2 regions of the Idiomarina sp. UBA4520 genome follow, and region 1 is predicted to be linked to the other one. Evidence: riboswitches for the same ligand, from Rfam matches in the RefSeq annotation. Region 1 holds a riboswitch; the other holds the start of a gene.
The links. A riboswitch is a leader RNA that binds a small molecule or an ion and turns the genes downstream of it on or off. The one in region 1 is predicted to bind thiamine pyrophosphate.

Region 1 (15,910 bases):
GTTGCAGTGTTCGGTGGGCTCTGTACTTTTCATATCATTATTGTGCTCTGTCCGGAACCAGACGGAAGAATACTTCGTCCTTTTTAATCATTCCCAGTTCATTGCGAGCACGCTCTTCAAGCGCATCTTCACCGTCACGCAGGTCTTCAATGTCTGCGTAAATCAGTTGATTGCGCCGTTCGAGATTTTCATTGGTTACTTTTTGGTTGCTGACTTCCTGTTGCAAACGCCAATAATCTGGCAAACTGTTTTTCCCAAACCAGAGACGGTATTGTAGTGCCAGGAATAAGGTCAACAACACGACCAGAGTCACCCGCATGCTCAGCTCCGTTGTTATTATTGTTATCATTATGAAGACTATTGCAGCGACTGAAAAGCCGTTTTCAAACATTAGCAATAAAAGAGGTTAAATTGGAGTATTTTGCCGCCGCATTAGTATTCTTTTTTGCCGCTATGCTGCAAGGCATTAGTGGTTTTGGCTCCGGCTTGCTCGCCGTTCCTATTCTGGCTTTATGGTTCCCTATTAGCGTTCTTACGCCTGCATTATCCGTTATTAACATCATTGTTGGTGCCTGGATATACTGGAAAAACCGTGAAGCCGCACGTCCGTCGCAATGGAAGTGGCTAATTATATCCGGCGTTATCACATCAATTATTGCGGGCTCCTTATTACTCGCTATTGATGACCAACTAATTAAACTGGTGCTTGGCTGTGTGATTTTGGCGGTGGCACTTGCACTTGCCAGCGGTAAACAGTTTCCAACAGCTGAGCACGCGCCGGGACACATTGCGGTAGGCAGTAGCTCCGGTATTTTAAATGGCTTAATGACACTCGGCGGTCCACCCATAGTTCTGTTTTTGGCAAACGCTCGTATTCCTAAGCAGCAGTTCAGAGCCACTTTAAGTCTGTTTTTTTGTTGTATCGCTATTGCTAACGTGTTTAATTTTTCGCGGCAGGCCATCTACGCAGAAGCACACTTTTACCTTATTTTGAGCCTATTGCCGGGCGCGCTCATTGGCGCAACAGTCGGTCACAGGCTCCAGCATCATGTTTCGGAATATCGCTTTCGTCAATTAACGCTAGTATTAATGGTGCTGTCCGGTGTTAGTGTATTGGCTCAAAGTATTAGCTCGTAAAATGACTTGAAGGTAGCTATGACGTTAATTTATACCCGTGAAAACAAACTTTTAGTGGAAAATGCGCGTAATGTATTGCGCATGAACGGCATAGAAACCGTTATGAAAAATGAGTTTTCCAGCGGTGCGGCCGGAGACTTAGCACCATTGGACACCTGGCCAGAGCTTTGGTTGGTTGATGACACGCAACTCCATACTGCTCAGAAACTTATTCAGCAACTGGAAGAACAGGCACGTGGTGACGACTGGCGCTGTAACCAATGTCAGGAGCTCAACGGGTCAGCTTTTGAAGTTTGTTGGAATTGTGGCGCAGCTGCGAGCTAGCCGAGCGCACCTTAAAAATAATAACGAAGGAGATAACAATGAACGGATCTGAAACCTATTTATTAGCTTACTGGGGCGCTTTTGCAGCTCTGGTTATTTTATTGGTTCAGTGGCTGGTCGCTAGTGGTCGCAAAGCCAAACAACCAGGCGCCGTTCCGGGAAAAATTAATGAGTCACTCAGTCACGACTCATTCGTTTTTCGTGCGCACCGGACATTTATGAACTCACTTGAAAACTACCCTCTTATGCTGGGCACTACCTTTCTGGCGTTTTTTGTGGGGGCAAGTGCATTCTGGACGGCGCTGCTGATTTGGGTATTTGTGGGAGCACGCCTTATTCACATGGTGCTTTATTACGCTATTGCCACCGAAAAGAACCCTAGCCCACGTAGCTATTTCTTTATGATTGGTCTATTCGCTAATATTGCCTTACTGGTCGTTTGCGGTGTAACACTAGCCAGCTAAGCATTCAACGTGGGCGGTATTTAAATATCCGCCCACTCTCTCATTAGGTTATGAAACACTTTTGTTAACCGATCAAAGTTCTCAGACTTACCATTAGCATCAAATTCCACTTTCAACGATTGCTCAACGTCAAACAAAAGCTCCCGGTGGCTAGGGTGTTTTATCACGCTTTGAATCCAGCCTATCATTGCCAGACGAGCTCCCTGGGTCACCTCATTAACCCTATGGAGGTAATGGCTTGGGTATATCAATATATCCCCTTTTCCCAGACGCCAGCTTCTCTCACTGCTGGTATCTTCAATAACCAGTTCACCGCCCTCGAACGTATCAAGCTCTGATAAACCCAGCGTAAACGAAATGTCGGTGCGTACACCGTTCATCAGGGAGTCGTCCATGTGAGTACCATAGTACTGACCCACTTCATAACGATTAATACTACAACGAGCCACATGCTTTGGTCGCATAGCCGACTGAACCAGAGGGTTTGTGTGAAGCTTCTCTAATAATAGATCGGTTGCTGCTTTTGCTTTTTTTCCAGTCAATTGCTGGTTGTTCTTAACCTCTTTTGCAGCCCAGCCTGCCGTCGCTTTGCCGTCACCGAATTGCTCTGCCGATAAACCTGCCACCAGGCTGTCAATAACAGCTTCATCCACCGCTTTTTGAATATGAAGTATCATAGTTTTAACTTGCGAATAGTTATCATTTCTGCAAATATACACGAGTTCCGTCACTCAAAAAAGCACATAAGGTTTTTCTATGTTTGAGAAGAAAAAAGTTTGGGTTGGTGTTGGCAGCGTTTTAGCGACAACCATGGCAGCATCAACCGCTAATGCAGCGCCTTTAACTCAGCCAAACGCTGCACCTGCGTCTTTTATGGCAGCGCCAATGGCTGAAGGCGAAATGGCTGCGCCTGAAATCGACTTAAGCACCAATGACACTGCGTTTTTAGCGCAACTGGGATTTATTCGTGGTCACCTTTGGGTTGGCATGAAGCTTTATGAAGAGGGCCATATTGAAATGGCGAAAACTCACATGAAGCACCCAGGGGATGAGCTCTACGCGGGGCTAACTGAAGCCTTTAACGACCGTGGTCAGCCTGGCTTTGCCGATGAGCTTGAAGCATTAGCTGATAGCGTTATCAACGACAACAGTAAAGACGTTGTCATGAACAATTACAAGGTACTGCTTGATGCTATCAGCGCGCACGAGCCTATCGCCGATATGACAGCAAAAGGTGTGCTGTTAAGCGTCGCTACTATGCTAATGGCAACCGCCGATGAGTACGCTGTGGGTATTCAGGAAGGTAAAGTTGCGCAAGTACATGAGTATCAAGACGCACTCGGCTTTAAAGAAATTGCGCTCAATCGCTTAGAGAGAATTAATAGCGAAGAAGCAGAAAAGGCCTCTGAAGCGATTGAAGAAACCCGCAGTGTTCTGAAATCATTAACAGACCTTTGGCCGACCATTACACCAGAAGGTGAACTGCAAGGTGATGCCAGCAAGATCTATGGTGCGGCGTCACGAATTGAACTCGAAGCTCGCAGTATTTAAACAACTTTCTATCCCCTCGCTTACCCCGGGGTATACTCCCTCATATACCCACTCTATACCCCAGGGAGTAAGCGACTTTTACCTCTTCGTTTCACTCGTAAAAACCCATTAAAACAGTATTCTAGAGGCATCTTAAGTCAGTCACTGAGGTGTCATTATGAACATTCAATCCACTTTAAAAATAGCTGTAGTCGCAGCCTCTGCTTTCGCATTCTTCTTCGCACAACCTGCTGAAGCTGCAGACGGAAAAAATGCCTACAAAAAATACTGTCAAGCATGCCACCAACCAGCAGGTAAAGGGTTGGCAGGCGTATTCCCGCCACTTGCAGATAACCCAAATATTAAAGACAAACCCGATTACATCGCCCAAACCATTGTAAAAGGTAAATCGGGTGCGGTCACTGTCAACGGCACTACTTACAACGGCTCAATGCCTCCCATGGCGTACCTGAAAGACACAGACATTGCCGCCATTGTGAATTACGTCAATACCGAACTGGCTAACGGCAGCAGCACAATTCAAGCAGACGCTGTCGCAGGCTCTCGTTAATTTTAAATATCATATAAACAAGGAAGAGCAGTTATGAAATCTCTCAGTCTCTCAGTTATTAGCGCGTCTATTCTAGCAGCCGCAGCCTCTGTTTCAGCCCCTGTTGCTTTCGCTGACACTGAACTTAAGCACGACAGTGAATATGTCATTGACGGCAAAGTTTATGGTTTACCTGAAGCTAAAGTCTACCGCGAAGACTACAGTGGCCCCGCAGTTGTTGGTGACTATCTGACTCAAGTGCCTAATTTGGCAAAACTCGACTATGAAGGCAACAAAACGCACAACGTTCGCATGGACGTATTTTCACAAAAAGTGGAAGTTGCACCAGGCGTGAGCTACTCAGCATGGACATTTGGCGGCTCAGTACCCGGTCCGGTTTTGCATGTTCGTGAGGGTGACCGCGTTATTTTCAAAATGAAGAACCGCTCTGACGAAGAAGTAACTATTACTAAGCCAGTCAAAAATGGCTCGCCATTCTTGCAGCAGGTTCAGGCAAATACTTATCAGAACAACCAGCCTGTGGTTAACCCAATGCCTCACTCAATGGACTTCCACAGTGGCACTGTCGCGGCTGAAGACAAATGGCGCACTATTTCACCAGGCGAAACTATTGAGTTTGAATGGATTGCCAACTATGCCGGTACTTACATGTACCACTGTGGTACTTCCAGCGTGTTAATGCACACTGCAATGGGTCAGTACGGGGCAGTCGTTGTATCACCCAAAGACGGCTACCCGACAGAGCCGGACAAAGAGTACGTGTTAGTCCAGTCCGAACATTACTTAGAGGAAGTCGCTGAAGGTCAGTTCATATACAACCACGATGCAGCACTGAATCGCCAGCCTAGCCACGTTACTTTTAATGGTCACGTCGGTGCACTGAGTGACTCACCATTACGTGCTGATGAAGGCGACCGTGTGCGCTTACACGTATTAAACGCAGGACCTTCAGGCACTTCAAGCTTCCACGTTATTGGCGCTATCTTTGACCGAGTTTGGTACGAGGGCGACCCACGTAACGAATGGTATGGCATGCAGACTGTTCTGCTGGGCGCAAGCAACAGCGCAACTATCGACTTCATTGTGCCGGAAGAAGGCATTTACAAGCTGGTTGATCACGAATTTGCTGACGCAGAGCTTGGAGCGGCCGGCGCACTTATTGCCGGCCCACGTAAAGACAAATAAGGAGACGGTTATGGTTAAGTGGCTTGGAGTTGCGGGACTTATGTTCTCGACGCTAACAGCGTCACCGCTAGTACTCTCAGACCCAGTCCGTATTAACGGTGGCGAGTTTGAACCTCCAGTTCTGTTGGACAAGGAACGTCTTAGCATCGAAATTAATAGTTTCATGCTTGACGCAACTCCGGTCACTAACCAACTTTTTCTCGATTTTGTTAAAAATCATCCTAAGTGGCAGCGAGATAACATCGCTGCCCTGTTTCACGACGGAAATTACTTAAAGCACTGGCCGCAAAACAACGTCTACCCTGACGGTCAAGCTGAGCATCCGGTGACTTATGTGTCCTGGTTTGCTGCACGCGAGTATTGCGCCGCACAAGGCGGTCGTTTGCCCAGCCTCAATGAATGGGAATACGCTTCCGTTCAGTATCGTCAGCAACAAAATATAAGCGACGATGACTATGCGCGCGATTTATTCGCCTGGTACAGCCAGCCTCAAAGCGATGAACAAAGGGTGAACGTTAATGCCACTGAACTCAGCCACATGTATGACCGGGTCAACGAATGGGTCGAAGACTACCAGTTGCTGTTAACTAACGGCGATGACGTTGATTTATTGTCAGGCTCTTGTGGCGACGGGGCTCGCTTCTTATCGAGCTTTACCAAAGCCAATTACGCCACTTTCTTTCGGTATCAGTCTCGTAGCGACTACGCACCTCAGAGCTCAACCAGCACTATGGGTTTTCGCTGCGCTTACGACATTTCTTCTGACACTATTGCCAGTAACGGAGACCAATTATGAATAACCTATTTAAACCAGCCGCTTATGCCGCATTGGTTCTATCAAGCGCCCTGCTTGCATTGGCTCCGGCTGTAGCACAAGACCATTCTCAGCATAAGCCCGGGCATGAGAATCATAAAAACCACACCTCGATGAAAGCCGCAAAAGTATCGCATTCTTCATCGGTGTATCAGGTTGATGCGCACTGGATAACACACAAAGGTGAGCATATGACACTGGCCGACTTGCAAGGCCAACCGGTTATTGTCTCAATGATATACGGCAGCTGCACCACCGCCTGCCCCGTTCTTGTCAATGACGCTAAACGTCTTTACACCAGTTTAAGTGACAAAGCCAAAGAGCAGGTTAAGTTGGTTATGGTCAGCTTCGACAACTCTCGCGACACACCTAAAGCTTTGGCTGACTATGTTAAACAGTACAACTTGAACAGCGATAGTTGGGTCTTTTTACATGGTGAAGACCAGGACATTCGGACCTTAGCGACTGTCCTTGGAGTTCGCTACAGAAAGCGTCCTGACGGCGACTTCGACCATAGTAATTTAATTACCGTTTTGGACAAAAACGGTGTTATTGAACACCGCGTTGAAGGCTTAGGTCAGCCAATGGATAAAGCCGCAAAAGTCGTTGATACATTGATACAGCAGTAACAGTTCACGCTTTCGCTGTTGCATTAAGCTGAGTATTTTGTTCCACTAAAAAGGAATCTTGTCGGAGTGCCTCGTTACTCAAAAAGTAACAGGCTGAGACCGCAAAAAGCGGGATCCGTTGAACCTGTTCAGGCTAATACCTGCGAAGGGAACAAGAGAGCAACAGCCAGGGATTCTCCCTTTTTCAGCGCTGTTGTTCCTTTCAACACTCCTGACAAGCATCTCTAAACCCTGTTATTTTTTTAGCTGGAGAGAATGCTATGTCATCAACAAACCGTCAAAACCGCCAACAGGCAGAGTCCTTTTTATCGTCTGTTTCAGGCCGTTACTTTCCTAACTCTACGCGCGAATTTATTCAAGGCAGCCAGCCTGACATTCATGTGCCATTTCGCCGTATTCATTTAAGCGAAACTTTGCATCAGCCAACACCAGGCGTAACACCACCACCCAATTTACCCGTCGACGTTTATGATACATCCAGTGTCTACGGTGACCCTAACTCAGTCGTCGATGTAAAAACCGGACTCAAACCACTGCGATCAGGCTGGATAAGCGCGAGGGCTAAAAATGCCGACAAAAGCGGCGTGACACAGCTAGCCTATGCGCGCCGTGGCATTGTGACTCCCGAAATGGAATTTATTGCGTTGCGGGAAAACATGGGTCGGGAGCATTTAGACAACCCGGTAACCCCGGAATTTGTTCGTGATGAGGTTGCCAAAGGTCGCGCCATTATTCCGGCCAATGTGAACCACCCGGAATCTGAGCCTATGATCATAGGTCGTAACTTTTTGGTGAAAGTGAACGCCAATATCGGCAACTCGTCGGTTAGTTCTTCCATTGAAGAAGAAGTGGAAAAGCTCATTTGGGCAACACGCTGGGGAGCCGACACAGTCATGGACTTATCCACTGGCCGCAACATTCACCAAACTCGTGAGTGGATCCTCCGAAACAGCCCTGTTCCCATTGGAACTGTTCCTATCTATCAAGCTTTGGAACGGGTTAACGGCATTGCTGAAGATTTAACCTGGCCGGTATTTAAGGACGTCCTTTTGGAGCAAGCCGAACAAGGCGTTGACTACTTCACCATTCATGCCGGCGTACTGCATGACTTTATTGAGCTGACGGCTAACCGGGTGACTGGGATTGTCTCACGCGGTGGTTCAATTATGGCCAAATGGTGCATGGCGCACCGTCAGGAAAGCTTCCTGTATGAACATTTCCGCGATATTTGTGAAATATGCGCAAAATATGACGTATCGCTGTCACTGGGTGACGGCTTACGCCCAGGTTCCATTGCCGATGCCAATGACGATGCCCAATTCGCTGAACTGCGTGTTTTAGGCGAACTGACTCAAATAGCCTGGGAATATGACGTGCAAGTCATGATTGAAGGTCCTGGCCATGTGCCCATGCACAAAATTCAGGAAAACATGGACGAGCAGCTTAAGCATTGCCATGAAGCGCCTTTCTATACACTGGGACCATTAACTACTGACATTGCCCCCGGTTATGATCATATTACCTCCGGCATCGGTGCCGCCATGATTGGAGCCTTTGGCTGCGCCATGTTGTGCTACGTCACGCCTAAAGAACACTTGGGACTCCCCAACAAAGAGGACGTTAAACAAGGACTCATTGCTTACAAAATTGCAGCGCATGCGGCTGATCTGGCGAAAGGACATCCAGGCGCTCAGGCAAGGGACGATGCTATGTCTAAAGCCCGCTTTGAGTTTCGCTGGGAGGACCAATTTAACTTAGCTTTGGACCCAGTCACCGCGCGCAATTATCACGATGAAACCTTGCCGCAAGAGTCCAATAAAACAGCGCAATTCTGCTCAATGTGTGGCCCTAAATTCTGCTCCATGAAAATTTCTCACGAGGTTAGACAGTACTCTGGGCACTTAGGGAATGAACGCATCGATGTCACCTTTAAAGATGCCACGGCTGACGAAGTTGGAGCGGAGTCATGACTGACGCACCTTCTGAAAAACCTGTGGTTTGGACTATCGCAGGCTCTGACAGCGGCGGTGGCGCCGGCATTCAGGCCGACTTAAATACGTTTAGAAGCTTTAAATGTCATGGTTGCAGCATTATTACCACCGTAACGGCACAAAACTCTCTAACAGTAACGGGTTTGTATGAGTTAAGTGGCAATGCGATTGACGAGCAACTCAACTGCCTACTTAACGACTTGCCACCCGCGGCCATAAAAATTGGCTTACTCAGTAACCGTGAACAATTGGATGCGGTTGTCGATTTTCTAAGCCGCTGGCCCGACACAATAGAACGTCCTTTTGTGGTGTGGGATCCCGTTATGATCACCAGCCACAATGATACGTTATCAACGCTGACACTCGCGCAAAGTCACAGACTATTAACTCTAGTCGATTTACTCACGCCAAATACTGACGAACTGTCGTGGTTGGCCGACACTGAGGTAACCGATAAAAGAAGTGCGTTGAATGCGGCGGCGGCAGTTATTGAAAAAGGGGCGAACAGTGTTCTGGTAACCGGCCTTGAAACTGAGCAATACGGTAAAAATAAGATAGTCGATATTTACCTGTCTAAACGCCCTCTTCTCGGTGAGCCCTATCTTGTTTACTCGCAAGAGAAAGTCTTTACCAATAATAACCACGGTACCGGCTGCACGCTTTCGTCCGCCGTTGCTGCCGCAGCAGCGCAGGGATACCCGACAGAAGACGCTATCACACTGGCCAATACCTATGTTCATCACGGTTTATTGAGGGCAACCAGAATTGGTAAAGGCCCCGGGCCGGTTGCTCATACCCTTTGGCCAAACAACCTAAAACACTTTCCGAATATAGAGGCTACTAACCTGCCTGTGCCAGGTTCAGAATTTCCCAGACTTAATAAGTCACCGGGTCTATATCCCGTTGTCGACTCTTTCAAATGGGTGCAGCACTTATTGCAGCTTGGCGTTAGAACACTGCAGTTAAGAATAAAAGGCAAACCCTCAGACTCTATAGAGCTGGAGATAAAGCGCAGTATTGAACTGGCTCGGTCGTATCAGGCACAACTCTTTATTAATGACCATTGGCAGCTTGCCATAAAACACGGTGCCTACGGCGTTCACCTGGGTCAGGAAGATTTACAAACGGCTGACTTACAAGCGCTTCATTCAAACGGCCTTCGGCTGGGTATTTCCACTCACAGTTACACCGAAATACTCATCGCTTTGCGGTATACCCCCTCTTACGTAGCGCTGGGGCATATTTTTGCAACGCAAACCAAAAAGATGCCATCAAAACCGCAAGGGCTGGAGCGTTTGACGAGTTATGTTTCTTTACTAAAACCCACTGGCATACCCACTGTGGCTATTGGCGGCATCTCTAAAGAGCGCATTGCGCACGTCAAACAAACCGGTGTTAACGGCATAGCTTTAGTTAGCGCCATTACAAAAGCTGCGAACACCGAAGCCGCCGTTAACGAGCTGCATCAGGAGTTGGAGGCTGCCTATGCTGACTGACCAACAAGCTCTACGCTACAGCAGCAACCTACTTATCGATTCCATTGGTGAGCGTGGGCAGCAGCGTTTACTCGACAGCCAGGTACTGATTATTGGGTTAGGAGGTTTAGGAACTCCTGCCAGCCAATATCTGGCTTCATCCGGCGTTGGTCAGCTCACGTTAATGGATCATGACCATGTGTCACTGAGTAACTTACAACGGCAAACCTTATACGGTAGTGCCGATATTGGCTCGCTCAAAGTTACGCAAGCCGAACAACGCTTAAACGAGATTAACCCAGACGTCGACATTACGACGTTATCGCAGGCTGCTTCTGAGGACACTCTCAGAGACCACATTGGCACATCTGATATCGTGCTCGACTGCACCGATAATCGCGACACTCGATACCTCATTAACCGTTACTGCTACTGGTTGAAAAAACCACTTGTTTCAGGCGCGGCACGGGGGTTCAACGGGCAAGTATTGGCATTAAAGCCAAGCGCCGACCATGGTTGTTATCAGTGTCTGTACCCGGCCTCGGTTAAAGAGCCGCTTAACTGCACTAATGCCGGCATTGCTGCTCCTATCGTTGGCATTATAGGAGCCATGCAGGCACTACTCGCTATTCAATACCTAACGCTACACGAGATGCCCTGGGGTCGGCTGCAGTCGTTTGACGGCCTTATTCACCGCTGGCAGCAAGCCGAGTTGCCAAAGTCTACAACATGCCCAATTTGCGGAGGTGAACATGCAAATAACCGTTAATGGCAAACCTGAAACAGTCAACAACTCGCTGCGTTTATCGGAATTTTTTGAGCATCAACAAATTAACACTGCGGCTATTGCTGTTGCCGTCAACGGCGTTGTTATCCATCGTGAGAATTGGCATGAACATAGGCTGAATAACGATGACTCACTGACCATTATTCAAGCGGTTGCAGGAGGTTAAAATGCTTACTATTGCGGAAAAAAACTTTAGCTCCAGGCTGTTCATTGGCAGCGGCAAATACAGCAGCGCAGATATAATGAAAGCCTCTATTCACGCTTCAGGCAGTGAGCTGATTACACTGGCCTTAAAGCGCGTCGACTTGAACCAACCAACAGATGATATTGTCACGCCGATTAAAGAGTTAGGCCTCAGCTTATTACCAAACACCTCCGGTGCAAAAACCGCTGACGAAGCCATTTACGCTGCAAGATTGGCACGCGAGGCACTGCAAACCCATTGGTTGAAGTTGGAGATACACCCTGATCCTAATTACCTACTGCCCGACCCTATCGAGACACTGAAAGCAGCCGAACAGCTGGTTAAAGAAGGCTTTGTTGTTATGCCGTACTGTGGTGCCGATCCCGTGTTATGCAAACGGTTGGAGGAAGTAGGCTGTGAGGCGATAATGCCACTTGGTTCCCCTATCGGCTCTAACAAAGGGTTGGTCACCCGGGACTTCTTAAACATTATTATCGAACAAGCGTCAGTACCTGTTGTGGTCGATGCGGGCATTGGTGCTCCCAGCCATGCAGCTGAAGCCATGGAGATAGGTGCTGACGCTGTTTTGGTAAACACAGCCATCGCAACGGCACATGATCCGATAGCGATGTCCAACGCGTTTCGTCAGACCGTTGGTGCCGGTAGAACGGCCTTCGAAGCCGGCCTTTCGGGCATACTTTCGGGAATAGCCCCGAACAATCGCAACAGCTCAATGCATGCCCAAGCCTCCAGCCCACTGACCGAGTTTATAGAGACGTTATGAGCAACAGTTTTTACGATGTCTGGAAACAGCTTAGCTGGGATGACATTAGGCTTAAGCTTTACAGCACAAGTGCCACCGATGTCGAACGTGCGTTGAGTAAAAGCACGCTGACCAGCGACGACTTTATGTCTTTGTTATCACCGGCAGCAGAGAGCTACCTTCCTGCTTTAGCTGAACGCTCACGCATGCTAACGCGACAACGCTTCGGAAATACGTTACAGCTCTTTATTCCGTTGTATCTGTCGAATTTGTGCGCCAACGATTGCAGCTACTGCGGTTTTTCAATGAGCAACCGCTTAAAAAGAAAGACCTTGTCACTGGATGAAATTGAGCAGGAGTGCCGCGCGATAAAAGCGAAGGGTTTTGACACGGTTCTCATTGTTACCGGAGAGCACGAAACGAAAGTCGGTATTCATTACTTTCAGCAAGCTATGCCAATTATAAAACGCTATTTTAGTTACGTGATGTTTGAAGTTCAGCCGCTGGCTTCTGATGAATACGCCCAGCTTCGACAACACGGGTTAGACGCGGTAATGGTGTACCAGGAAACCTATAACTCGCTAACCTACGCTCAACACCATATAAAAGGCAAAAAGCGCGACTTCCGTTGGCGCCTTGAGACACCGGATAGGCTCGGTGCATGCGGCATGGATAAAATAGGTCTTGGGTCGTTGATTGGACTGGAAGACTGGCGTATCGACAGTACCTTCACGGCAATACACCTCGACTATATGCGAAAACGCTACTGGCGCAGTCGATACTCGTTGTCATTTCCACGTTTACGCCCCTGTACCGGCGGCGTTGCTGGCAGCAAGGACATGACGAACAAGCAACTCGTACAACTTATTTGCGCATACCGCCTGAGGTTTCCAGACGTAGAGCTCAGCTTGTCAACGCGTGAGCAAGAAGGTTTACGAGATGGGCTATTCAGCTTAGGTGTTACCTCGGTCAGTGCTGAGTCCAAAACGCAGCCTGGCGGGTATGCCAACGAGAAAGAAGAGCTGGAGCAGTTTTCGATAGATGATGACCGTTCAGTCAATGAGGTGGCCGAGGCCATAAAAGCAAAAGGGTTACAGCCTGTCTGGACCGACTGGCTTAATGAGCTATCCGCAAAGCCACCTGAAACTTTTTCCAGTCCAGAGTAGCAACTAATAATAGCTCGCGCAGAGTGAGAGTGCGCGGGTTAATTCGACCTTTGTGATTCCACTGATGCCCACAACAGGCAGCTGTCATAACTCGCTTATTGGGCTTGAGTAACGTATCTTCTTCATGCTCGCCCTGCCCGGCGAAATCTAACCAACCTCGGTAGTTCAGACGCAAACGCTGTTTGTCGGTATCCACCCGATCAATGCTATCGAGCATAATGGTGGTAAATTCCGGGGTTCTATAAAGTACCGGAACAACCAGACCTAACGCGGCATGCTTTGAGAACCAGGGAATTTGTTTTTCTGCTGAAGTACCCGATGAAGGTACTTTCGTCGGCTGCGGCGCCTGCCAACTGGCATTTTGAACGTCCAGCTTTAGCGGAGACTGCTTAGCGGCATTCAAACAGCCGTGAGCGGCATGACGTATATAGTGAGGTAAGCTGGCTAAACGGCGTTGTAGTGCAGCAACCGGCATGTCATCGACTTGCGACAGTTGCTGCAATTCGCGTTCATACAGCGCAGAGCACAGCTCGGCAAAATCGCCTTGCTGTGCCAGCGGCTGAAATATGTCAGCTTGTTGATTAGCCAGCGTTGACTTCCTGTCGTCCGCGGTAAGGCGCTTGGCCATTCAAATCGCCCTCTATACGCAATAGTTGGTTGTACTTAGCAACCCGGTCAGAGCGGCACAGTGAACCAGTTTTAATTTGCCCGGCGGCTGTACCCACTGCTAAGTCTGCAATAGTGGCGTCTTCGGTTTCACCTGAACGGTGAGAAATAACCGCCGAATAACCAGCTTCGCGCGCCATTGCAATAGCTGCTAAGGTTTCTGTCAGGCTACCAATCTGATTAAATTTAATCAAAATTGAATTAGCAATCGACTTGTCGATGCCTTCTTTCAGAATACGCGTATTCGTGACAAACAGGTCATCACCCACCAACTGAACTTTGCTGCCCAGTTTTTCGGTTAAAACTTTCCAGCCATCCCAGTCGCCTTCGTCCAGACCGTCTTCAATAGAAATAATTGGGTAACGGTCACAAAGCTCTGCCAAATAGTCGGCAAACTCTTCCGCAGTAAACGACTTGCCTTCACCGGATAGCTCGTATTTACCGTCACGATAGAATTCAGAGGCTGCACAGTCTAGCGCCAGCGTAATGTCGCTGCCCATTTTGTAGCCCGCGTTCTCAACCGCTTCAACAATAACCTGCAAGGCTTCTTCATTAGATGCCAGGTTTGGTGCGAAGCCGCCTTCGTCACCCACCGCCGTGCTTAAACCACGCTGCTGCAGAACCTTTTTCAGAGCATGGAATACTTCAGCGCCCATACGCAGGCCTTCTTTAAAGCTGTCAGCGCCAACCGGTTGAATCATAAACTCCTGAATGTCGACGTTATTGTCTGCGTGCTCACCACCATTAAGAATATTCATCATTGGCAATGGCATGCTGTATTTACCACTGGTGTTGTTCAGGTTTGCAATGTGTTCATAAAGTTCAACACCCTGGCTAAGAGCAGCTGCTTTAGCGACTGCCAGAGACACGGCTAAAATAGCGTTTGCGCCCAGCTTTTCTTTATTGTCAGTACCGTCTAACTTCAACATGATGTTGTCGATAGCGTCCTGGCTGTCAGCGTCTTTACCCATTAAAGCTTCAGCAATAGCGCCATTAATATTAGCGACAGCGGTTTGCACGCCTTTACCGAGGTAACGCGACTTGTCACCGTCGCGCAGCTCTAACGCCTCACGTGAACCGGTTGACGCACCACTTGGTGCTGCAGCGCGTCCCATGTGACCAGACTCTAAATAAACATCGGCTTCTACGGTTGGGTTACCGCGAGAATCCATAATTTCACGACCAACAACTTTAACAATCTTGCTCATGCTTCAATCCTGTTTAATGCGTAACGTTTCGTTAAGTGACTCAATTAAGCCATGCGCTCTTTACGGAATTTACCCGCGGCTTCGATAAAGCCTTTAAATAACGGATGCCCATCGCGCGGCGTTGATGTGAATTCCGGATGGAACTGCACCGCCACAAACCATGGGTGTTTCGGGTTTTCCAGAATTTCAACTAACTGCTTGTCGTGCGAGTAACCGGTAATTTTTAAGCCCGCTTTTTCCAGCGGCTCAATGTAATGGTTATTCACTTCGTAGCGATGACGGTGGCGCTCTTCAATCACCTCTTTACCGTACATATCAAGCGCTTTTGAGCCTTTTTCCAAGTGGCACTCCTGTGACCCAAGGCGCATGGTGCCACCCAAATCGGAATGCTTGTCTCGCAGCTCTTTCTGACCGTTAGCATCCATCCACTCTGTGATAAGACCCACAACAGGATCGCTGCAATTCTCGTCAAACTCAGTACTGTTCGCGCCCGTTAAGCCCGCAACGTTGCGAGCAAACTCAATCATGGCCACTTGCATACCTAAACAAATGCCTAAGTATGGAATGTTGTTCTCACGTGCGTATTTCGCCGCAATAAGCTTGCCTTCAATACCACGATCACCAAAACCACCAGGAACCAGAATCGCATCCACATCTTCTAGCTTGGACGTACCTTTGGTTTCTAAATCTTGTGAGTCGATGTAACGAATATTAACGGTTAAGCGGTTTTTAAGCCCAGCATGCGCCAGCGCTTCATTTACCGATTTGTAGGCATCCGGCAGCTCGACGTACTTACCGACAAAGCCGACAGTTACTTCACCATTCGGGTTCGACTCTTGATACAGAACCTCTTCCCACTCGTGCAAGTCGGCTTCAGGACAGTCTAAACGGAAGCGATGAGTAACAATTTCATCCAGCCCCTGCGCTTTTAACATAGACGGGATTTTGTAAATGCTGTCAACGTCGCGTAAGCCGATAACCGCACGCTCTTCTACATTAGTAAACAAGGCGATTTT
Region 2 (15,910 bases), on a different contig from region 1:
GATTATAGGAAAGCACATGGGTATATCACCTTGGCAGTTACTGATTCTGCTCGTTATTGTTGTTTTACTGTTTGGCACCAAGCGCTTGCGCAATATGGGCTCAGACTTGGGTAATGCCGTAAAAGGCTTCAAAAAGTCAATGAACGACGAAGCCGATGACAAGGACAGCAAAGATAAGAAAAAAGAGTCGCTGCAGGAGAAAGAGCAACATGACGACTCGGACACATCCGGAAAGTCGTAAATGTTCGATATTGGCTTTTGGGAGTTATTGCTGATAGCAATAGTCGGGCTGCTGGTGCTAGGTCCCGAGCGGCTCCCCTCTGCCATTCGCGGTTTTCAGCGTATGCTCAGCGGTGTTCGCCAATACACGCAAAAAGTCCAAAGTGAACTTGACCACGAGCTTCGTATTAAAGAGTTGCATGAGCACTTAAAACAGGCCGAAAGTCAGGATCTCGAAAACCTTAGCCCTGAGTTGCAACGCTCGCTCGTTGAGCTGAGAAATGCCGCCGCCGACGTTCAGCGTCCCTATTCTAAAAAATCGGACGACTCTAATTCATCGAACACGTCAGATAAAAGCAAGGACACTGAATGAGTGACTCACCGTTACTGAATCACTTGCTGGAATTGCGCAACCGGCTGTTGCGGTCGGTGTTAGTTGTACTGGTTGTCTTTGCGGCACTGGCGTATTTTGCGAACGACCTTTATAACTTGTTGGCTCAGCCGTTGTTAGTGGCGCTGCCCAGCGACTCGCAAATGATAGCAACTGACGTTGCAGCGCCGTTTTTCACGCCGTTTAAACTCACCTTTGTTGTCGCACTGGCACTCGCCATTCCCTATTTACTTTGGCAGCTCTGGGCGTTTATTGCGCCGGGGCTCTATCGCAAAGAAAAACGTTTAGTAGTGCCGTTGCTCATTAGCAGCACCTTGCTGTTTTACGCTGGTGTAGCCTTTGCGTATTTTGTTGTTTTACCCATTGCTATGGCGTTCTTTACCGGTGCGGCTCCCGAAGGCGTTACGGTTGCAACGGATATAAGCCGTTATCTCGATTTTGTGTTGGCCATATTTATGGCTTTTGGCATTGCTTTTGAAACACCTGTCGCCATTATGTTGTTGATATGGAGTGGTGTCAGTACTCGCGAATCGTTGGCGCGCAAACGACCTTACATTATTGTCGGGGCGTTTACTGTCGGCATGCTGTTAACGCCTCCGGACGTTATTTCGCAAACCTTACTCGCTATTCCAATGTGGTTGCTGTTTGAGCTGGGCTTGCAAATAAGCCGTTGGTATACACCGTCTCGGTCGAACGATAAAGAACCCGCTGATGAGGCTTAACGATGTGGTTTGATGCAGGAGTGAACTTAACCAACAAACGGTTATTGAAAATATTGCCTGAAGTGATGGAGGCTGCGGAAAAAGCCGGTGTGACTAGGCAACTGATTATAGCGACCTCGCTCGAAGAAACGCGAGAAGCGATAAAACTTTGTGAGCAATACCCACAACAGTTAGTGATGACTGCTGGCATTCACCCCCATGACGCCGGGGAAGCCCCCGAGAATTTCGCTGATGAGTTGAGAGCACTTGCTGAGCACAAAGCTGTTGTTGCCATTGGTGAGTGTGGGCTCGACTTTAACCGAAATTATTCGCCTCAAGACACTCAGGAAGAGGTGTTCGCCGCGCAAATAAAGTTAGCGAATGAGCTTAACTTGCCGTTGTACCTCCACGAGCGTGACGCCATTGATAAACAAATTGAATTGTTGAACCGCTACTGCGGTGATGGTACGACCTGTTTAACGCATTGTTTTACAGGTGGTCCTGCTGAATTAGAGCGGTATATGGCAAGAGGCCATTGGTTTGGTGTAACAGGCTGGATTTGCGATGAACGCCGTAACAGCGAGTTAATGGCAGCTTTACCGAGCATGCCCCTCGATAGGTTAGTGCTGGAAACAGATGCGCCATTTTTGCTGCCCAGAGGTATTAAACCTCGTCCGAAAATGAATGAACCGAAGTATGTACCGGTTATTGGTGCAGCGGTAGCCGAAGCATTGGGAATGTCGGCAGAAGCTCTGGCGAGCCAAACAACGAATAACGCCGAGCGGTTATTTAACTTAGGGTAACGTGCATTGCGCTTAACACGACGACTGACAAAACACTTTTTGCTGATGATGCTGTTGGCCATCGGTATGGCTGTCGCGTTTTCGTCGCATGCCCAACTGCTGACCAAAGCAGAAACATCTTTAGATATCGAGTACACAAACAGTGAGCAAAAGCTGTCATTGGACGAGGTTACGCTGCTAGACGGCGACCTCTGGTCAGAATTAAAGACAGATAGAGCTTCTTTTGGTTACACCACTGACGAATACTGGTTCCGGTTTCAGTTAAAAGACTCAAATATCGACAGAGTGCTGCACATTGCATACCCGCTGCTCGATGAGCTAAATATTTATATACAAACCGACGCAGGTATAAAAACCTACAAGCTCGGTGATACTAAGCCGTTTCATGAACGCCCAATTCCCACGTCTGAATTTGCTGTTCCCCTTCCCAAAGGAACCAGCGGCACTGTGTATCTGAGTGCGTCGAGCCAAAGCTCAATGCGCTTGCCAATAGCTGTGCGATCCAACATTGGCTTCTTTGAAACTCAAATGAATCGGCGTATTGCCGAGGGTATCTACTTTGGCGTTCTGCTGTGTATGGCGGTTTATAACCTGTTCGGGTTTGTCGCGTCGCGTGAGCCGGAGTTTGGTCTGTACTCGTTATATACCGTGTTTTTCGCCGGTCTGATGCTATCTCTGGAAGGGCTGGGCTTTCATTATCTCTGGCCGGAGTCTATTTACCTCCAGGATAAGGGCATACCCATATTCGGTAGCCTGACATTTTTAACCGCCGCCTTATTTGCGTATCAGTTATTAGAGTTGAAACGATACCGAAATACACTGGGACGTGGGTTGATGGTTATGGCATTTTTGTCCGCCGCCAGTTTAGTGGTGGGGATATTTGCCAGTTACCGTATTAGTATTCATGTACTGCTGATATTAGCGGCTCCGGGCTGCTTTTTCTTATTGTTAGTGGGCGCTTACTTATGGCGTAAAGGTTTTCTTTATGCGCGCATATTTACATTGGCCTGGTGCAGTCTATTGCTATCGGTTGTCGCTAACTCGCTCGGTTATTTGGGTGTCATAGACAGCATGTTCATTCAACGCCATGCCATCATGCTCGGTTCAGGGATAGAAATACTGCTACTTTCTTGGGTATTGGCAGTGCGCTACAACGAGCAGCGCAAAGAACGCCTGGCGGCGCAGAAAAAGTACAATCAAGAGCTTGAAGAAAATGTTGAAGAACGCACTTTTGAGCTGCAAATTGCGTTGCGTGAATTGCAGGACGTGAATAGTGAGCTCGAGCAAAAGAATATGGAAGATCCGCTCACGGGACTTTATAACCGTCGCTATTTCCAGCAACACCTTGAACGCGAGTTACGCAGAACGTTGCGCAGAGAGTTACCATTGGCGTTACTGATGATTGACGTCGACCGTTTCAAACCCATTAACGATACCCACGGACACATGGTGGGTGACCAAATTTTAAAACAGTTAGCTAACTTAATGAGGCAGCACGCTAAGCGAGCCGCTGATGTCGTTTGTCGATATGGTGGCGAAGAGTTTGCTATTATTCTGCCGGAAACAGACCTTGATGATGCGCGGATCTTTGCTGAGCAACTGCTAAGTATGGTTAGGGAGCACGCTTTTGAGACCGATGTTGGTGAGCAGCGTATCTCCATCAGTGCCGGTGTTATTTCAACTAGCAATCGTATTTTTGATAACGTGGATGAGCTTTTCAAAGCCGCAGATGAGGCCTTGTATACCGCTAAGAATCAGGGTCGTGACCAGGTTGCTGGGCAGTAAAGCAGGAGTAAGCAATGACTAATGAAGGGGCATTCCCAAAACGCCGTTTAAGACGTTTAAGACGTTCAGATTTCAGCCGCAGATTGGTTGCGGAAAACCAATTGTCTGTGAACGATTTAATTTACCCTGTGTTTGTGCTGGAAGGACAGAATGAACGCGAAACGGTTGATTCTATGCCCGGCGTTGAGCGTCTGAGTATCGACTTACTTGTCGCTGAATGTCAGCGCTTGGTCGATCTTGGTATTCCAATGGTAGCGCTATTTCCGGTAACCCCGGCTTCGGCAAAGTCCGAGATGGCAGAAGCGGCCTATGATGATAATGGTTTGGCGCAGCGGGCGGTGAAAGCAATAAAAGCAGAGTGCCCTGAGCTGGGTGTGATGACTGACGTCGCTCTGGATCCGTTCACGACTCATGGACAGGACGGCATTATTGACGACAGCGGTTATGTCCAAAACGACATTACTACTGAAGTCCTGGTTAAACAGGCGCTCTCTCATGCTAAGGCCGGTGCTGACGTTGTAGCGCCGTCAGACATGATGGACGGCCGTATTGGTGCTATCCGTGATGCATTGGAAGCTGAAGGTTTCCATAATACTCAGATAATGGCGTACTCTGCTAAATACGCCAGTGCATTTTACGGACCTTTCAGAGACGCAGTTGGCTCTGCGGGTAATTTGAAGGGCGGTGATAAAAAGACTTACCAGATGGATCCGGCAAATTCCGATGAAGCGCTGCATGAAATTGCGTTGGATATTCAGGAAGGGGCCGACATGGTGATGGTGAAGCCGGGAATGCCCTACTTAGATATCGTGCGTCGGGTAAAAGACGAGTTCGGCGTGCCGACCTTTGCGTATCAAGTGAGCGGTGAATATGCCATGTTACAGGCTGCCATCGCTAACGGTTGGCTGGGCGACGATGTTATTGAAGAGAGTTTATTGGCATTTAAGCGTGCGGGTGCTAATGGCATTTTGACGTACTTTGCTAAATCCATTGCTGAAAAGTGGGCGAAGTCTGAATAATCGTTACGCCGTTACTTCATTGGCAAGCTGTGCGAGTAACCCCTCGCGCAGTGCGCCATAAGTCACCTCAAACTCTTCTATATTAAGTGCTTCAGTAATGCCCGCAAGAATGGCTAAGCCACCGGCAAGCACCGCCTTTCTGTCTTCTCTTAAGCCCGGAAAATCAAGTGCCTCCACGGTTCCTTTTTTGGCGCAGCGTTTCATCAATTCGGTCAGCCACTCACGCGTTAATTGTGTTTGACCTTCGGCGTGGGCTATTTCACTGACGGCTCTGAAGGTACCGGATGCACCCAGTACGCGCTTCCAGCTGTGCTGATGGTAGTCGTTGAGAAAAGGCTCAATGAGGGAGGCTGCATCACTTTTTGCTTGTTCAAAAGAGCTGTCATTGAGTATGCCACCGCTAAAATAGCGATTCTGAAAAACCACACAGCCCATATCCAGGCTTTGCAAGTATTTCGGGCTTAAACCGTGCCCTGCAATGACTTCGGTACTGGCACCTCCGATATCGATGACCAGCACATCGTCGGTGCACTGAGACACACTACACACACCTGAATAAATTAATTCAGCTTCCTGCTCGCCGGTAATGACCTGAATAGGATGTCCTAAAGCGTTTTCAAATTGCTCTAGCAGCTGGGCCTGATTACTGGCTTTACGCAGTGCGGCGGTGGCGACAACAGTCACTGCATCGGGCTGAAATTGTTCGAGCTCTGCGGCAAAACCTAACAGGCATTGGCATGCCCGTTTTGCTGCGTCGTCATCAATGGTATTTGCTGCGTTAAGCCCGTCGGCCAGCCTGACTTTCTGTTTGTGGCGTGTAAGCACTCGGGGCTTTGGGAAAAAACCGGTCATTGAAACTTCTGCCATCAACAAATGAAAGCTGTTTGAGCCCATGTCGATGGCAGCCAGTTTTTTCTTTTTCAGCGCCATTGGCGTTTATGACCTTGGAGGACCAGAGCGTCGACCACGTGGTTTGCCTTTATTGCCACCAGAGTTATGGCGGCGGCGTCGTTGTGGTGGGCGAGGACGTCTTAAGTCACTTAGCATAGCATCTGCATCGTATTTGGTGACCGGAATGCTGTGACCAATATATTCCTCAATAGCCGGAAGGTTATAAACATACTCTTCACAGGCCAGGCTGATTGCAGCACCACTGGCGCCTGCGCGGCCAGTACGACCAATACGATGTACGTAGTCTTCGCAGTCGTCCGGCAAATCGAAGTTGTAGACGTGAGTCACTTCCGGAATATGCAGTCCACGTGCAGCGACATCGGTCGCGACCAGAAAGTCGATACGGCCTTCGGCAAAGTCATCAAGAATTTTCAGCCGCTTTTTCTGCGGTACGTCGCCGGTTAAAAGTCCGGCTCTGTGATCATTTGCGACCAACCAGCCGTGAACTTTTTCACAACCGTGCTTGGTATTAGCGAACACAATGGCTTTTTCCGGCCAGTCTTCTTCAATAAGCGTGAGCAATAGCGGGAACTTATCCGGCTTAGACGGATAAAATAATTCTTCGGTGACACGTACTGCGGTTTTCTGTGCCGGTTCGACTTCCAGCTTAGTTGGCGCGTTCATGTGCTCGTATGCCAACTCTTGAACTCGATAAGACAGGGTTGCCGAGAACAATAGATTAAGACGCTTCGCAGGCTCTGGCATTTTGCGCAGCAAATAGCGAATATCGTCAATGAAGCCTAAGTCAAACATACGGTCGGCTTCGTCCAGTACCACTACCTCAATGTCGTTCAATGAGAACAAGCCTTGCTTGTAAAAGTCGATAAGGCGACCTGTGGTGCCGACCAGAATGTCCGGGCTATTACTTAACTGCTCTTTTTGAGAGTCGTAACCTTCGCCGCCGTATATGACACCCATCTTCAAGCCGCAGCTTTCCAGCAAAGGCTCTGCGTCATGGGCAATCTGAATGGCAAGCTCACGGGTTGGGGCCATAATGAGGGCACGAGGGCCTGAATCGGTTTTTTCGGACGACGCGTTCTGCATTAAGCGGTTGAAAGTCGCCAGAAGAAATGACAAGGTTTTCCCTGTTCCGGTTTGAGCCTGACCAGCAACGTCGCGCTCAGATAACGCAACAGGCAGACTTAACGCCTGGATTGGAGTACAATATTCGAATCCGGCATTGGATAGCGCTTGCTGTAATTTGGGATGAAGCGCCAAATCAGCGAAACGAGTTTCTGAAAGATGTGTTTTATTCATAAGTTATAAGCATATCAGTTTGCGCTTGTATTCAAAAACAGAAATAATACTATTCTATATTTCCACGCGAAAGAATTTAGCGGAGAGTACCATGAGTGACGCAATTGTTCAGCTAAGCGATGACAGTTTTGACGAAGATGTCATCAAATCCGATAAACCTGTACTGGTCGACTTTTGGGCCGAGTGGTGTGGGCCTTGTAAAATGGTCGCGCCAATTCTGGACGACATTGCCGAAGAGTACGCCGGTAAGTTGGTTATTGGTAAGCTGAATGTGGACCATAACGAACAAACCCCGCCGAAATTTAATATCCGCGGTATTCCTACGCTGCTGTTATTCAAAGACGGCGATGTGGTGGCAACCAAAGTTGGCGCGCTATCTCGAGCGCAACTGGTTGAATTTCTTGACCAACACATTTAATCGGTATCAAAAAGCGGCGCATTATGCGCCGTTTTTGTTAGCAAAACTGGACGAACTCTAATTTTGGTGATACCTTTCTGTTTATTAACTATTCAAGCAGGCTTGCCAACTCCACCGGCGCGCCTTGTTAAGTAAGAGAAACTTCTGTTTCTGACTTCGCAACTCGCGAAATCCGAACGTTCCAATTGTTTTAATATTCTAGAGTCAATAAAAAGGCTTTGTGTTCAATCGATAACTCGAAAACCCTCCTATGAATCTAACTGAACTTAAAGATAAACCCGTAAACGAGCTTGTTGAGCTCGCGGACTCAATGGGCCTTGAGAATATGGCCCGTCTGCGCAAGCAGGACATCATTTTTGCTATTTTAAAGGCGCACGCAAAAAGCGGTGAAGACATATACGGCGGCGGTGTGTTGGAAATTTTGCAGGACGGCTTCGGCTTCTTGCGATCAGCCGACTCGTCATATTTGGCCGGCCCCGATGATATTTATGTATCGCCTAGCCAAATTCGTCGCTTTAACTTACGCACCGGCGACACTATTGGCGGCAAAATTCGACCGCCGAAAGACAGCGAACGTTATTTTGCTCTTCTGAAAATTCGCGAAGTTAACTTCGACAAGCCTGAAAACTCTCGTAATAAAATTCTCTTTGAAAACCTGACACCACTGCATGCAGACGAACGTTTTCGTTTAGAGCGTGGTAATGGTAGTACAGAAGATATTACGGCGCGTGTTCTCGACTTGTCGGCACCTATTGGTAAAGGCCAGCGTGGTCTTATCGTTGCACCGCCGAAAGCGGGTAAAACGTTATTACTGCAGAACGTTGCGACTTCTATTGCGGCGAATCATCCTGAAGCAGAGCTTATTGTACTGCTTATCGATGAGCGTCCGGAAGAAGTAACGGAAATGCACCGTTTGGTGCAGGGTGAAGTGGTTGCTTCAACTTTCGATGAGCCTGCCAGCCGCCACGTACAGGTTGCTGAAATGGTTATCGAAAAAGCGAAGCGTTTGGTTGAGCACAAAAAAGATGTCGTCATCTTATTAGACTCGATTACTCGCTTGGCGCGTGCTTATAACACCGTTATTCCAAGCTCAGGTAAAGTCCTGACGGGTGGTGTGGACGCTAACGCGCTACACAAGCCAAAACGTTTCTTTGGTGCAGCACGTAACGTCGAAGAAGGCGGCAGCTTAACCATTATTGCAACTGCGCTTATCGATACCGGCTCGAAGATGGATGAAGTTATCTACGAAGAGTTTAAAGGTACCGGTAACATGGAACTGCATTTGAACCGCAAGTTGGCAGAGAAACGTGTTTTCCCTGCAATCGACTTTAACCGTTCAGGTACACGTCGTGAAGAATTGCTGACGTCGCAGGACGAGCTGCAGAAAATGTGGATCCTGCGGAAGATTATGAACCCAATGGGCGAAGTTGAAGCCATGGAATTCCTGATTGACCGTTTGCAGATGACTAAGACCAACGACGAATTCTTCGAATCGATGAAGCGTCAACGCAACAGCTAAGCGGCGTATGAAATATCAAGATCTGCGAGACTTCATCGCGCTCCTCGAGGAGCGCGGTGAACTTAAACGCATCCAGCAAGAAATAGACCCCTACCTTGAAATTACCGAAATATCTGACCGTACGTTAAAAGCAGAAGGCCCGGCCTTATTGTTTGAGAACGTGAAAGGTCATGACATGCCGGTGTTGGCGAACCTCTTTGGTACGCCAGAGCGTGTGGCTTTAGGTATGGGGCAAGAGTCGGTAACAGCGCTACGCGATGTTGGTAAGCTTTTGGCCTTTTTAAAAGAGCCGGAGCCACCGAAAGGCTTCCGAGATGCTTTGAATTTGCTGCCAACGTACAAAAAAGTGCTTAGTATGTCGCCGAAAAAGCTCAAAAAGGCGCCATGTCAGCAGGTAGTAATGAGTGGCGATGACGTTGACTTGACCAAACTGCCAATTCAGCACTGTTGGCCGGGCGATGTAGCGCCGTTAGTCACCTGGGGGCTTACAGTGACCCGGGGGCCACATAAAGAGCGCCAGAACTTAGGTATTTATCGCCAGCAACTTTTGGGGCCGAATAAGCTTATTATGCGTTGGTTGTCGCATCGCGGTGGCGCGTTAGATTTTCAGGAGTGGTGCCAGCAGCATCCGGGTGAGAAATTCCCTGTCTCTGTAGCCTTAGGTGCTGACCCTGCCACTATTTTAGGTGCGGTAACACCTGTACCTGATAGCTTATCGGAGTACGCCTTTGCCGGGCTGCTGCGCGATAGTAAAACCGAAGTAACACAGTGCCTAAGCAATGACTTACAAGTCCCGGCACATGCAGAAATTATTCTGGAAGGTTACATTGAGCCGGGTGAAACAGCGCCCGAAGGGCCTTATGGCGACCATACTGGCTATTACAATGAAGTGGATGAGTTTCCGGTGTTTACCGTGACTCATGTTACCCATCGTAAAGACCCGATTTACCACAGCACTTATACCGGTCGGCCGCCAGATGAGCCCGCAGTATTGGGTGTGGCTTTGAACGAAGTTTTCATTCCGTTATTGCAAAAGCAGTTTCCGGAAATTGTCGATTTTTATCTGCCACCGGAAGGCTGTTCGTACCGTTTAGCCGTAGTCACTATGAAGAAGCAGTACTCAGGTCATGCCAAACGCGTGATGATGGGAGTCTGGTCTTTCTTGCGTCAGTTTATGTACACCAAGTTCGTGATTGTGTGTGACGACGATGTGAATGCGCGAGACTGGAAAGACGTGATTTGGGCTATGACGACCCGAATGGATCCGGCTCGCGACACCACTTTGGTTGAAAACACACCAATTGACTACTTAGATTTTGCGTCACCAGTGTCGGGTCTTGGTTCGAAAATGGGTATGGACGCAACCAACAAATGGCCCGGTGAAACTGACCGCGAATGGGGCGAGCCTATTGTCATGAGTGAAGAGGTTAAGCAGCGTGTCGACCAGCTGTGGGACGAACTGAACATTATGGAGTCGTGAATGAGTCAACAAATGACCTGTAAAGTCGAGATTTCGCGTCAGTTAGCGGACGCTGTTTGGGAAGTGCGTTTGCAATTGCCGCAGCCAGTCGCGTTTAAAGCAGGCCAGTATTTAATGGTTGTCATGGGTGAAAGAGATAAGCGACCTTTTAGCATCGCGTCGTGCCCGTCAAGTGATAGTGAGTGGTTACTTCATATTGGTGCGACACCTGACAATAGCTACGCTATGGAGGTGTTGGATAAGATCCGCGCTGAGGGCGAAGTCAAGATAGAAGCCCCCGATGGTATTGCTTTCTACCGCCAGGACAGTGACAAACCGGCCGTTTTAATAGCAGGCGGCACTGGCTTTTCATACGCTTACTCTATTTTACAGCAACATTTACGAGCAACGCCGGAGCGCCCATTAACGTTATATTGGGGCGCAAAAACTCAAGCCGATTTGTATTTGCACGATGAACTCGAGCGTTTAGCCAGTGAACATGAGCATTTTGACTATCACCCAGTGCTCGAAGACGCTGCCGGAGACTGGCCGTATTCCATTGGGTTGGTTCATCAGGCGGTAATGACGCGCCAACAGAATTTGCAAAACTGCGAAGTTTACATGGCCGGTCGTTTCGAAATGGTGCGTGTTATTAGGGACGATTTTGTTGCCCAAGGCGTGCCGTTAGAAAACCTTTACGGTGACGCATTGTCGTTCATTTAAAGAGCATTTGTTAAAACAGCAAGCTGCGTTATACTGACGCCGCTTTACCAAGGGGTGCCGGCAACGGCTGAGATGCGAAAGCGAACCCTTAAAACCTGATCCGGTTAATACTGGCGTAGGGATGGTAGAAAACCCGTCTAATACAGCCTTACCGGATCGTTTCTGACTTTGTTTTGAGGAAATGATCCATGCAAAAAATAACGTCTTACTTAGCAGCCAGTATTGGCTTAGCATTACTGCAAACTTCGGTTCTGGCCTATGGTCAGGAAAATAGCAACGACTTTGAAATAATTGAAGTGAGTGGTGACTTTCATAAGCGCACGCTTAATGAAACGACCAGCAGTGTGTCCATTATTGACCAAAATGCAATGCAGCAGCGAAATGCGCAGCATTTAGAAAATACGCTCAACAGCTTTGCCAATGTTAACTTCTCCGGCGGTACATCGACTGCACGCTTTATTCAGATTCGCGGCATGGGCGAGCGTTCTCAGTTTGTTGATCCGATTAGTCCGTCAGTCGGTCTTATTATAGATGGCATTGATTACAGTGGTTTAGGCACTGCTGCGTCCCTTTTCGATATAAACCAGGTTGAGGTATTTCGAGGACCCCAAAGCGGTCGTTTTGGTGTGAACGCAATGGCTGGCCTGGTGTTGCTTGATAGTGTACAGCCCTCGGATGACTTTAGCGGTCAGTTTGAGTTGTCAGCCGGTAATTATGACGAACGCATGGGTGGCTTAGCATTAGGCGGACAGCTGGGCGTATTAGGTAACGCCCGCTTCTCTATCAGTCAGTTTAACCAAGACGGCTACATTGAGAATACTTACTTAGAAAGGGACGACACCAACAATAGAAACGAACTTGGCGTTCGCTTTTTATTGAACACCCAGTTTACCGATAACTGGACGTTAGATACCGTTTTGCACTACAACGATGTTGATAACGGCTATGATGCATTCAGCCTCGATAACAACCGAACCACGCTGTCAGACGAGCCGGGCTACGACCGCCTTGAGAGTGATGCGGTAAAAACCACATTGAATTATTTGGGGTGGGATAACAGCCGACTTGAGTTGTCAGCGAGTATTTTAAACGCAGATACTGCTTACGCCTTTGATGAAGACTGGACGTATGTCGGTATTGCGCCCGGTTGGGAATATTCGTCGTTTGATGCTTACTTGCGTGAGAGAAAAGACAAAACAGCCGAGGTTCGCTGGTTGTCGGATGCCCCGCAAGTGTTGCTGGGAGTAGACAGTGAGTGGGTAGCGGGTGTTTATTATTACGATAAAGACGTCGAACTAACGCGTGATTACTTTAATTGGGACTTAGGTCAGCCGGATATTTTCCAAAGTGATTATCGCAGTCAACATGCCGCGGTATACGGCGAATTGACGCAGCACTGGAGTGAGAAGTTCACCACTATTAGCGGTTTGCGTATTGAGCAGTACGATAACGACTACTCCGACAGTCGCAGTATAGACGCACAACCGGAAGATACCATGGTGGGTGGTAGTTTTAGTGCACGCTACCAGGCAGCACCAAACAGCTATTGGTATGCGACCGTGTCACGAGGCTATAAGTCCGGTGGCGTTAATGGCGAAGCGCTGGGTAAAGCGGACGACCAGGGTCTCGACGAGCTAAAAGACTACCTGCTGGAACGCGCTACTTTTGAGCCTGAAATTCTATGGAGTGCTGAATTTGGCGTTAAAGGCAGTAGCCCAAGCGGTGACTTAACGTCACGAGTGAGCACTTTTTACCATTGGCGTGACGATGTTCAGCTTAAAAGTTGGGTGAACCGCAACCAGTCGTTTGTCGGTTACATTGAGAATGCTGCCGAAGGGACGGGGTACGGTCTTGAAGCCGAAATTCGCAATAAACTGACTGACTGGCTCACATTATTTGCTTCTGCGAGTTGGCTGGAAACCGAAATAGAAGGCTTTGTGACTGAGGACGGCATGGATATGACGGGGCGTGAGCAAGCTCATGCGCCTCAGTATCAGTTCAACGTCGGCTTCGAAGGTTGGTATGGTGAGAATATTCAGTGGGTACTTCAGGTCGACGGCAAGGACGAATTCTATTTCTCGAACTCGCATAATCAGAAGTCGGACTCTATGGCACTGGTGCATTTCGCGGTGAACTATTACGTTGATGATTGGCGTGTGAGCTTGTGGGGACGGAACTTAACGGATGAAGACTATGAAGTGCGAGGTTTCTACTTTGCTAATGACCCCAGAACTCAATACGCGAATGACGAAACCTACGTACAGTATGGTGAGCCGCGTCGTTTCGGTATAACTGTTAGCAAGTCGTTCTAAGGAAAAAACCGTGCTAGAAACCCTGTTAGAACAGTTAATGATGAGCTCTTTGTGGGAATTAGCCGCACTGTTATTCGCACTGGGGTACTTGGTGCTTGCGGCTCATCAGAGGCAATGGTGCTGGCTGTCGGCAACCATAAGCTGTGGAATTTATGCTGTATTGTTCTGGCAGGGTAAGCTGTATATGGAGTCGGTATTGCAGGCTATTTATGTCGTCATGGCCGGTTACGGCTGGTGGCAGTGGCGCTTCCAAAAGTCTGCCGCCGAAGAAAGCCCTGGTGGTGCCAAATACTCGTTGAAGTGGCATCTTTTACAGTGGGCTTGGCTGATACCTCTGGCTGCTATAATTGCCTATACGCTTTCTGTTTATACTGACGCCGACGCCGTATGGCTCGATACTTATACTACCGTGTTTAGCTTGCTGGCGACTTGGCTGGTGACTAAAAAAGCGTATGAAACCTGGTGGTACTGGCTGGTTATTGACAGCGTTTATGTGTATTTGTACGCCAGTAAGGGTTTTGTCGCTACGGCGTTATTGTTTGTGGTCTACCTGGGGCTGGTGTTGTATGCCATGTGGCGCTGGCATCAGGATAACCCACAACCAGAGCCGCTAAAGAGTGCCGGATGATATCTGTACCTAAAGCAGTCACTCGGTTAACCAGTGGGCAGTCAAACCAAACGCTGCGGCTTAAGTCTGATGACTCTGATCTCGTACTAAAGCGGTGGCAAAATGATGGCTTATTTCAGGTTGATCGAGGTCTGGAGGTTACTGTACAGAAAACGCTTGCCGAAAGCGGTGCTGCCCCTGAGGTACTGGACTGGAATGAAGCTGAAGGCTGGCTATTACAGCCATATTTAGAGGCGCCTTCATTAAATCAGGTAACCTTATCGCCCGCCATTAAAGCAACGGTATTGGCTGAGGTTCTCGCTAAAATTCACTCCTTTAAGCCAAGCATTCCTCACTGGAGATTAAACGACAAAGTAGAGCATTACCTGCAGCAGCTTTCCAACTATGAACCTTCCCTGGCTAAGTCTTTTCGGGAAGAAAAAAGCCAACACCAGCAGGCGATTGATCAATGGTTGGAGTACCCGGTGCTTTGTCACAATGACCTGTCGATGAATCATATTCTTATGACCGCTCCCATTAAAGTAATTGACTGGGAGTATGCGGGAATAGGGCACCCACTGTTTGATATTGCGAATACCATCGTCATGAACAAGCTCGACGACGCTATGGCCGAACGACTGCTAACCGACTACGCACGACTGACGCGCTACGATGTCGAACTTGCTGATATGATCGAATGGCTCGATTTGGTGGATTGGCTGAATAACTTGTGGCAGCATTTACTTTCCTATTCCAAATAGTACGGAAAGCAGCATGACTGACAAACAGCTAACCGAGAAGGTTTACGGCTACCTCGCAGAAGATGAAGACGCGCGAGTGTGTAAGGATATACCTGAGTCGGCGTGTAACCATCAGCCAAAGTCTTTTGTGTTAATGCTGCTGTCTCTGACGTTAACCAAGCTGGGTGACAGCCTGGTCAGCGCACGTTTAGTCTTGCCGTGGATGTTAAGTTCGCTAGGCGCTCCTGCCGTATTCATTAGTGCGTTAGTTCCCTTGCGTGAGTCATTGGCACTATTACCTCAACTATTTGTTGCCCAGCAATTGCGCCAACAACCGGTTCGTAAATGGTTTTGGGTTGCAGGCAGTGTCGGGCAGGCCGCATTGCTGTTGCTCATGCTGTTTGCGGTTGCCACGTTAAATAATAGTGCTCTGGGCTGGAGTGTCGTGTTACTGCTCGCGTTATTTAGCTTGTCTCGCGGTATCTGCTCGGTTGCCAATAAGGATGTTACGGGTAAAACGGTGTCTAAAACACGGCGGGGTAGGTTATCCGGTGTGGCAGCCTCTTCCGCTGGCTTGCTGACCTTGTTAACTGCCTTAGTGATTGTTTTTTCGCCGGAAGTAGACGGTCAGCGTTGGCTCTTTTTAGCCTTGCTGGGAGCTGGCGTCGTTTTATGGCTTTTAGCGGCGGCTTTGTACGCAGGTATTCCAGAGGTTGCTGGCGCTACTGAAGGTGGTGGTAACGCAGTCTCTGAAGCCGTTAAGTCGATGTCATTGCTCTGGAAGAATGGCCAGTTTGGACATTTTGTGTTGACCCGAGCCTTACTTGTCGCCGCAGCTTTCGCTATTCCCTACATTGTGGTGCTTATTCAGCGTCAGGGCGATACGGAGCTAACCAGTTTAGGTAGCCTTATGCTGGCTAGTGGACTTGCTGGCTTGCTTGCCGGGCGCTTTTGGGGACGCTGGTCTGATTCAGCCAGCCATCATGTTATGGCGGCAGCATCGGTC

Region 2: another riboswitch for thiamine pyrophosphate. It lies ahead of B3850_RS11535 (TonB-dependent receptor); the one in region 1 lies ahead of thiC (phosphomethylpyrimidine synthase ThiC).

What each region holds. Positions count from the first base shown of each region.
Region 1 covers NZ_DGMK01000020.1:310,947-326,856, reverse strand. The annotation lists gene ispD (2-C-methyl-D-erythritol 4-phosphate cytidylyltransferase) at 1-33, opposite strand, end outside; gene ftsB (cell division protein FtsB) at 38-319, opposite strand; gene B3850_RS09980 (sulfite exporter TauE/SafE family protein) at 412-1,137, shown strand; gene B3850_RS09975 (DUF2007 domain-containing protein) at 1,156-1,461, shown strand; gene B3850_RS09970 (MAPEG family protein) at 1,500-1,925, shown strand; gene B3850_RS09965 (Fe2+-dependent dioxygenase) at 1,946-2,602, opposite strand; gene B3850_RS09960 (hypothetical protein) at 2,682-3,476, shown strand; gene B3850_RS09955 (c-type cytochrome) at 3,634-4,026, shown strand; gene B3850_RS09950 (multicopper oxidase domain-containing protein) at 4,060-5,211, shown strand; gene B3850_RS09945 (formylglycine-generating enzyme family protein) at 5,222-6,007, shown strand; gene B3850_RS09940 (SCO family protein) at 6,004-6,654, shown strand; TPP riboswitch at 6,707-6,822, shown strand; gene thiC (phosphomethylpyrimidine synthase ThiC) at 6,915-8,624, shown strand; gene thiE (thiamine phosphate synthase) at 8,621-10,141, shown strand; gene B3850_RS09925 (HesA/MoeB/ThiF family protein) at 10,131-10,889, shown strand; gene thiS (sulfur carrier protein ThiS) at 10,873-11,073, shown strand; gene B3850_RS09915 (thiazole synthase) at 11,075-11,875, shown strand; gene thiH (2-iminoacetate synthase ThiH) at 11,872-13,020, shown strand; gene B3850_RS09905 (hypothetical protein) at 12,971-13,648, opposite strand; gene eno (phosphopyruvate hydratase) at 13,602-14,894, opposite strand; gene B3850_RS09895 (CTP synthase) at 14,939-15,910, opposite strand, start outside.
Region 2 covers NZ_DGMK01000022.1:117,395-133,304, forward strand. The annotation lists gene tatA (Sec-independent protein translocase subunit TatA) at 17-241, shown strand; gene tatB (Sec-independent protein translocase protein TatB) at 242-592, shown strand; gene tatC (twin-arginine translocase subunit TatC) at 589-1,332, shown strand; gene B3850_RS11490 (TatD family hydrolase) at 1,335-2,114, shown strand; gene B3850_RS11495 (sensor domain-containing diguanylate cyclase) at 2,121-3,899, shown strand; gene hemB (porphobilinogen synthase) at 3,914-4,918, shown strand; gene B3850_RS11505 (Ppx/GppA family phosphatase) at 4,922-5,848, opposite strand; gene rhlB (ATP-dependent RNA helicase RhlB) at 5,855-7,126, opposite strand; gene trxA (thioredoxin TrxA) at 7,218-7,544, shown strand; gene rho (transcription termination factor Rho) at 7,795-9,063, shown strand; gene ubiD (4-hydroxy-3-polyprenylbenzoate decarboxylase) at 9,071-10,543, shown strand; gene fre (NAD(P)H-flavin reductase) at 10,544-11,245, shown strand; TPP riboswitch at 11,286-11,384, shown strand; gene B3850_RS11535 (TonB-dependent receptor) at 11,434-13,557, shown strand; gene pnuC (nicotinamide riboside transporter PnuC) at 13,568-14,185, shown strand; gene B3850_RS11545 (phosphotransferase) at 14,182-14,925, shown strand; gene B3850_RS11550 (MFS transporter) at 14,939-15,910, shown strand, end outside.